2 regions of the Pseudoalteromonas sp. GW168-MNA-CIBAN-0100 genome follow, and region 2 is predicted to be linked to the other one. Evidence: predicted binding sites of a transcription regulator. Region 2 holds the regulator's gene; the other holds the start of a gene.
What was found. The regulator LexA, encoded in region 2, represses DNA repair genes until DNA is damaged. The targets are predictions, from matches to a motif close to TACTGTATNNNNATACAGTA.

Region 1 (4,425 bases), on a different contig from region 2:
TAAGGTTACCAAGCGAATACGACTTTAAGCCTTTAAACGCTTTGCGCGATTCAACCACGGTGCACATTTTTGGCATTTTAAAAAAGTGCCCTGCCATCTCGCACTCTTTTTTAATAAAGCCGTAGTCAAAATTAACGTTATGGGCTACAAAAATACTGCCTGCGAGTTTATCTAATAGCGGCTTAACTATATCGACAAATACAGGCGCGTTGTAAACCATACTGTCGCTAATACCGGTTAATGACGTAATAAAGCCAGGTATATGGCGCTCGGGGTTAACTAAGCTTGTCCAAGTATCAATGACTTTACCGTGCTGCACTTTAACAATGCCAATTTCGGTAATTCGGTTGCCGCCTTTTAAGCCGCCCGTGGTTTCTATATCAACTACGCTGTAAACACGGTTTGGGTCTACAAACCACTTAACTGCGGCAATATGTACCGTAAAGCCCACATTTTTTAAATTATCTATGGTGGTTAATTGGTTGCGCCTAAGCTTATCGCCTGGGGCTTTTACCTCTTCAAAGTGTACTTGGCCATTATTAATGACCATTAAATCGGGGTAACCGTCTTTTAGCTGTAAATAATGTTTACTCATGGCTGCTAAGTGCGCAATTAGTGCCTCAAGTGGGCTGTTTAAAATAAGCGCTTCTAGTGGCTCTAATAAATTGCTGCGCCATCTAAATAAGCCATTGGGCTGATCAAAGTATTGCGCTGCATTTTTGCATACTAAATTAAGCAATGCTTGCGACGTTTGGCACTTTGCTAAGCGCTCATTTATCTGTATTTGCTGCGCTTCATAAAAATTACCAAGCCTTAATACTTGCGGATAAATATCAAACTCATTGCATGGCGGATAAGGCGACTCCACAAATAGCTCATGCCAAAATACCAAACCAAACAAACTTTGCCAAAGCGTGTTTTCGGTATTAAATACCTGCATACCTTGGCGAGTATAATAATCGTTTACGCCCTGCTCTACTTCACCTCGGTACAGTTCATCTATTTCTAGCACGCACTGAGTATCGGCAAGCATGGCACTTAAACGAGAACGTGTTTTTTTATTAAACTTACGCATTAAAAAATCGTCAGCAAAATACAGTAAATCATCAGTGAGCGGGTTTTCGATAATGGCTTCTAATCGAGCTTTTACCCACTCTTTATTGCCAAGCCTGTATTGCTCTCTTATTTGAATTTCTTGTGCTTCGCTATCATCCGCGCACCCTTCTAGTAAGCTAAAAGCAAGTTCGCTATCAACTGCTTTTAGCTGCCTATAAAGCCTAACTAATAATTTATTTTTTAATGCAACGGCTATTGCACCATGTGCAGCTTGCACTAAAACCTGTGACGCTAAAGCAACATAGTCGCTCTCATCTGTTATATTTTTAAATGCTAACCGGTAACGGTTTAATAAATAGTTTGATTGCGCTTCGTCAAGTGTTTCAAAGCGTGACAAGCTCTCACTGTGCCCTTCGCGTGTAGCGGTTAAGCCTAAGTCTCGCATTACAAAACGATTTTGATGATTCACATCTCCACTGCTTAGTTTGCCTGCAAATAAAAACTCAAAATACTCGTAGTAATCACTGCGGTTATTAATTACATACTGGCTATAAAGTGGCGCAAGCTCTTGTGGGCATGCTTTAAAAAACTCACGCGCAATATCCACCAGCGCGCCTTTACCGGCGCTCTTTTTAAAGCTTATTTGCTCGTCGTAATTACTTAGCAACTCAACCAAAGAAGGTTTGGTTAAGTGCGCTAAAAGCTGCGAATAATGCTGCTCGTTTGGCTCAAATAAAATATCGGCTTTTTTAAGCGTATAAATAGCCTGATGCGGTGATGTTATTTCTTCATAATTAAGCGATTGCGCCTGCACCAAATAAGGCTTTCGCGAGTACACACGCGCCAACATGCACTGGCTTTGTTCATCTAGCTGGTTAATTTTACTAATAAATTCACTATGTTTAGGCTCAAGTAAATGCATACATTTACTAGTTACAAACTCAATAAGCTCTCTAAAATGCGCTAAATAGTATTTTGCTGGTAATTCTTTTTTCATAATATCGCCATAACTGTATATAAAAACAGTATCTAGTATTTATGCTTATTATTCAATCTTAAACTTGTAATCGGTAATGCTTATAGTTGCCATATCAAAATAATGTAGAGTCAATAAGCACTAAATGTAAAAAGCGACATATTACAAGCCATACAACAAAAACAAACCATTGCCATACATTGCAAAGGTGGCACCTGCGGCACAGGGTTGGTCGCTGCACTTATTTTAAACTCGACAGGTTACACATAAGAAGAGGTATACAACCTAGTACAAGGCATTCGCCCTAAAGCACTCACTATAGAGCTGTAAAAAGAGTACTTTGAGAGTTTTAGTCGGTAATAAAAAAGCTAGCGTAAAACAGCAAAGCTACTAATAGTTAAACGCCCATTAACTGGGTCGCAGGCATAACCATTAGACGCGTTTATATTACCGGAATGCAATAAGTTACTTGGGTATATAACTGCGCGATTTAGCTTTGCCTCTACTCTGTAAACTTGCTCAAACAAAGTTGTACTTCCATTTATATATTGTGGATTTTTATGAAGCTTTTGCGCCATGGCTTGTTGCTTAATAGCTTGTCTATAAAGCATAAGCCGCTCTTTTGTTATACGTTCATACCCTAAGGATTTATGCTTATAAAATGAAGTGCCACCATGAGTTTCATCACATAAAAAGTGCACCATAGCAAGTTGATTCATATTAGGTGTATCAAAATGAGGGAGCATTTGTATTGGCCTGAGCTTATCAGGCTCAGTGCATGCAATTGAAAAAGCAGAAAGAATTACATCAAACTCGCTTTTATCCGCCATATCAAAGTGCGAATTAATAATTGGCGCAAGCGCTTTTAACCGCTCGATATAACTAAGCGGTGCGGCTTTTCTTACTCCTGGGTAAAAATCACTTTCTTGTGCGCAAAACGATTCTCTAGCACTTTGAGAAAACACAGCAAAATTAATAAGCGCATCTACATTATTTACAAAATCATCAATAACAATAATTGGGGTTTTCTCTTCCCCTACAGTATGTATGTGTAACGCCGTATTTTCGTTTAGTTTAAAATCAATCATCGGCTAAATTAAGCACTGCATTTTTACGCTCTATCAATGGGTATATTTGGCCAAGTGAGGTTATAACAGTATAAATAGCGGGTAATAAAGCGCTTTGATGTAAAAGCGTAATTTGATCACTATTAAGTTGTGCGAGTCTTTCTTGGTTAATAATGTATAGGCCGTTTAACTTTATTTTTTGACTGTTCTGAAACGTTACCTCAAGCGATAATGGCTGCAGTAACTCATACTGTAACAAGGTATCAATTAACTTTTTATTGTCTATTTCGCCTTGTAATAAATGCCCTAAACACTGCTTTATTTGTTTGAAATAGCTACTTTCTTCTGCGCTTTGGGTATAAATTGGTTCTAAATTATTCTGGCTTTGCGCTCGATTATTAACGACTGCTGGGCTATTTAAATTAATACACACAGGGTATTGAGTTTGCTGCGCATGAGTATCACCAACAAAAAATGGCTGACGCTGTAATTGAAGCGGTAAATACACGCCCTGCCACTGCGAGTTCTGATAAAACAAGTTCTCATGTTGCTCAAAGCCTAATAAAGCATTGAGTGTAAACTCCCCTGTTTCTGAGTTTTTTGCAAAAACTATAGGCTGCTGAACGGCAATTTGATTAAGTTCCGCCATAACAACAGGAATCATATTAATGTTTTCAGCGTGTGATTGTGCTTTTTGTGTGTCTATTTTTATATGCTGATGAGCACTTTGCTCTAATGCGACTAAATTTTCCATGCGTGTCTCTTTATTGTTTTTATGTGTAAATTTTTAAGCTAAATAGTGCTAAAGCCATGATTCTTAATTTTATTTAACAATTCTCGGTTACTAGGTAAGTTAGTGACTGCTTGGTTTATCATGCTTTTATTTTTATCAAACTGACTTTTAGCAAAAGCAGTGTCTTTAAGCATATAGGCAGTTGTGCTGTAGTCACTTTTAAAGCCCATACCATATAAAACATATTGATAACTCGCCGCTGGAAACACCTCATTGTTACTTGTAAAGTCGTGGTCAGCAGGGGCGCGGTATTGCCATAATTTCATTAGATCTTGTAGGCTTTGAGGAATCGTTTTTGGGTTTCTGTTATCGCTCCAAAATGCGTTATCGTCACGGGTTGATAAAATATAGTGTAGCTTTAAAAAGTCGATTATTTTCCCCCACCTATAACTAAACGTCTCATTAAAGCGCTTGGCGGTAATATCCATAATATCGCGGGTGTGGGGGAGTTGTTCGCTGATCATTTGCGCTGACATTTCTACTAATACCAATGCAGAAGCTTCAAGCGGTTCCAAAAAGCCAGCCGAAAGCCC
Region 2 (4,425 bases):
GCTCTGATCACCATGGCCATTCCACCACCAATTAAGAACATGGTCAGCGAAAAAATTAAATATAAACTACCTATATCTTTATGATTAGTTGTGTAAAGCCAGCGTTTAAAACCCTTAGCTGGGTGATGAGCATGATGTGCTTCATTGGCGTTAGGTTGTTCTACTATGCTACTCATTAGTTCGCCTCCACTTTGGCATCAAGTGCTGCCTGTATTTGACTCGGTTGAATAACATCACCCGTATCATTACCCCACGCATTACGCTTATAAGTAATAACCGCAGCTAATTGCTTTATAGATAACTGCTTGGCAAAAGCTTGCATTGCCGTACCGGGTCGTCCATGGATAACTACATCAATGTGATCTTTTATATCGCCAAGCACTATAGGGCTGCCTTTAAGTGCAGGAAATACACCCGGTAACCCCATGCCAGTAGGCTGATGACATGCAGCACAATTGGCCATATATACTTGTTCGCCTAAAGTCATTAATTCTTCTTTTGGGAGGGTTTTATCAAGTAATGCGGCATCTGCTAATGCTGCTTTTTGTTTAGCTTGCTTTGCATCTGCAAGCCACGTTTTAAAATCAGCCTCAGATTTAGCGACCACCACAACGGGCATAAAGCCATGATCTTTACCACACAACTCAGCACATTGGCCTCGGTAAGTACCTTCTTCGTTTATGTTCGTCCATGTTTCGTTTATAAAACCGGGATTCGCATCTTTTTTAACTGCAAAATCAGGTACCCACCAAGAGTGAATAACATCGTCAGAAGTCATTAAAAATCGTACTTTTTGATTTATTGGCAGTACGAGAGGTTTATCAACCTCAAGTAAGTAGTTAGGATTTTTATCTGCAAGATTCGCTATTTCATCTTGCGGGGTAGATAAAATAGAGTAGAACTCTACATCTTCACCCATATATTCATAATGCCATTTCCATTGCGAGCCTGTAATTTTAATAGTGAGATCAGCTTTGCTGGCATCTTCCATTGCAATTAGGGTTTTAGTGGCTGGTACTGCCATAGCAATTAAAATAACAAACGGGATTGCAGTCCAAAGTATTTCTACTTTAGTGCTTTCGTGAAATTGGGCAGGTACAGCCCCTTTAGATTTGCGGTGATGAATAAGTGCCCAAAACATAATTGCGAACACTATCACCCCAATCACACAACATATTATAAATATGGTCATGTGCAGCTGATATACATTATTGCTTATATCGGTTACGCCTTTGCGCATATTGTATTGGCTGTTAGCCAAAACTGGGTGCGAAAAAACACATAATATAAGCCACAAGGTAGAGGTCAGTTTACCCATGTGACGGCTCCTTTGATGCTATTGCGAATGCAAAGCGAAGAGGCATACGGCTTAAACGCCAATTCGTTATTTTTATTTTTTTAGTCAATCTCATTTAATATTGATTGGTTTTGCTGCGCCAACAACGTGTTTGTGTATATTGTGTGTTCTCAAAACTAAAAAGCTGTGAGTTATTATTAGCTCAGCACATTAATAATTAGCTAAAAAATGAACAACAAGCAAGTTTTAGTATAAAAAACAATCAGGTGATATTGAGTAATTAATAAAAAATCAGTAACCAACTAGGTAACAGGAAGTTCAAAAGATGAGCAAAACAAAGGGGTTTAACGCATTCGGAGGGGGAAAATATAAGTGCAAAAAAGTTTACAGCTTAAATTGTCAGTGAGCTATTTATGCCCTATTTTTAGTGCGAATTTAAAACAGAAAATGCGTACTAATTAGTACGCATTTATAAAACTGCTTGTTTAAAAGCTATTTTTAAAGTCACATCCAATCAGCGTTTCTTATAACGCCAACGGCTAAGCCTTCAATATTAAAAGACTCATTCTCAAGATCTACTTCAATAGATTCAAAATCGTCGTTTTCAGCATGAAGTAATACTTTACGACCCGCTTTCTCAAGACGTTTTACAGTTACGTCTTCGTCTAGGCGGGCAACAACAACTTGCCCATTTTCAGCGGTTTGAGTACGATGTACAGCAAGTAAATCACCATCCATAATACCAATATCTTTCATGCTCATACCGTTAACGCGTAGTAAAAAATCTGCAGCCGGTTTAAACATTAATGGATCGATTTTGCAGTGACTTTCAACGTGCTCTTGCGCCAAAATAGGTGAACCAGCAGCAACACGCCCTATAAGCGGTAAACCTAATTGTTCTGGCTCTTCTTCTTCAATTAACTGAATACCACGGCTTGCACCTGGTTTCATTTTAATTGCGCCTTTTTTAGCAAGTGCTTTTAAATGTTCTTCAGCAGCATTGGCACTTTTAAAACCTAATGTTTGCGCTATTTCAGCACGTGTAGGAGGCATACCAGTGTCTTTAATAAAAACTTTAATTAGTTCGAGTATTTGAGCTTGGCGGTTCGTTAATGGTCGCATATAACTGGTTTTCCATACAGTACATTTAACTGTGAGTATATACAGTTAAATAAAAATCGCAAATTTAAATTAAGCCTTAAAATAGCCAAAGTAATTTCACTTGTGTACATTTTAGGGATATAACTAAAGCTAGGTTTATAAATGATTAAAAAAGCAAAGGAGTCATTATGAGTATTTGGTACCAGCCCATCACTTTAGAGCTGTGCAAGCAGTTAGAACAAGGCATTGATGGCCAAGGAACATTAATGAAAACCATGGGAATAGAAGTCACTGAAATTGGTGATAATTACTTAGTAGCCACTATGCCGGCAATTCCTGAGCATCATAACCCAATGGGCATGGTTCACGGCGGTGCTAACGTTGTACTTGCCGAAACAGTTGCCAGCTATGCAGCTAACTTTGTTGTCGATTTTACAAAATTTTACTGCGTGGGGCAGGAAATTAGCGCAAGTCATTTAAAAGCATCTCGCAACGGCACTTTAACAGCAACGGCAAGAGCGTTTCATATTGGCAAACGTAGTTCAGTGTGGGAAATAAAAATTACAAATAGCCGCAATGAGCTGTGCTGCGTATCAAAAATGACCGCAGCAGTCGTAGAGCGAAGATAGTTACTTTTCGATTGGGTAAATTGTAATTTCCATACCCGCACCAATCGCAGATATACGTAGTAATGTATCTGCATCTAAGGCTTGATTAAAGCACTTAGGGGAAGTGCCCGATTCAAAACCAATATCAAACGTTCTACGTGAACAGCTTAACCATTGCTTTAGCGCGTTACGCGAACACGATTCAATAAGCTCACATATATGGTTTATTGCTTTGTCAGGCGTGTTTACTACACCTGTTGCTTCAATACGCGCTAATTGACGGTATTCGTCTTTGTCATAATGTAAAATCGTCGCGACTTTTTTCAAGTCTGCCACTAGCAAACTAATATCTTGCTTTGATTCAAGCTCAAGATCTACATTTAAAAATTGAATTTCCGACATCGTTTCGTATTTATCCTCTAATAATTTCATTGCAAACTTTAACGCAGTTTTACCGTTATACCAAATCAACTATGCTCTATTAACCACTTTATATGGATATTTCGCAGCTTTTAAGTATTTTTTAGCGTTTAAAGCTAGCTGGATATCAAACACTCAGCTCAATTAAACAAATAAGTCATGTTAGCAATTTAAGTGTAATCTTTTTTATTTTTAAATGATTACAGTAAGCTATAGTTTAAACTGCGACAAAATGTCGCAGTAACTAATCCCATTAATGTAATAAACTAGCCTCTAAAAATAATAAGACTAAAACATGAATAAAAAAATATTTAAGTATGCTCGCAAGTTACATAAATGGCTCGGTTATTTGCTCACATTACAAATTTTAGCTTGGCTATTAGGCGGTTTAGTCATGAGCGCTATTCCTCTTGATAAAGTTCATGGGGAGCATCTTGCAACACGTACTCTTAATAACCCATTTACGCAGGCTGATTATGTTGCCTCCCTTAACGATATTGCATCTCAGGTGGTTAATCCAACACAAATAATTTTTGAGAACTTTTTAACCACACCTATAATTACAGTAATAAATAAAGATGAACAGCAAAGCTTTAACGGTATAACAGGCCGGCCTTTTGAGCCGCCAACTAAAATACAAATTACCGCAAATGCTAAAGCACACTTACTTATTGATGCTCAAGTGACAAGCGCTGTACTGCTAAAGCAAGGTATGCGAGAAGTTGGATATAAAACCAATGTTTGGCAGGTACAATTTGACGACACATTTAACACAACACTGTATTTGTCAGAAAATAACGGCAGAGTTGTCACCGTTCGCAGCACACTATGGCGAATTTTCGACTTTTTTTGGATGTTACATATTATGGATTACGATGAGCGAGAGGATTTTAATAATCCGCTGCTTATTAGCTTTTCAGCAACTAGCGTACTTTTTTGCCTAAGTGGAATATTACTACTTATGCAAAACATACGACTAAAACGATTTATCCGAATTAA

Region 1: the regulator LexA is predicted to act here: its motif matches at 2,065-2,084, upstream of AAEY62_RS09975 (exonuclease domain-containing protein).

The regions. Positions count from the first base shown of each region.
Region 1 is NZ_JBEOOL010000013.1:70,437-74,861, reverse strand. It holds gene AAEY62_RS09975 (exonuclease domain-containing protein) at 1-2,053, opposite strand, end outside; partial or broken gene AAEY62_RS09970 (protein phosphatase) at 2,183-2,362, shown strand; gene AAEY62_RS09965 (DUF6445 family protein) at 2,401-3,120, opposite strand; gene AAEY62_RS09960 (SapC family protein) at 3,113-3,853, opposite strand; gene AAEY62_RS09955 (tryptophan halogenase family protein) at 3,892-4,425, opposite strand, start outside.
Region 2 is NZ_JBEOOL010000020.1:12,979-17,403, reverse strand. It holds gene ctaD (cytochrome c oxidase subunit I) at 1-176, opposite strand, end outside; gene coxB (cytochrome c oxidase subunit II) at 176-1,318, opposite strand; gene lexA (transcriptional repressor LexA) at 1,802-2,419, opposite strand; gene AAEY62_RS13090 (PaaI family thioesterase) at 2,587-3,027, shown strand; gene AAEY62_RS13085 (hypothetical protein) at 3,028-3,408, opposite strand; gene AAEY62_RS13080 (hypothetical protein) at 3,722-4,425, shown strand, end outside.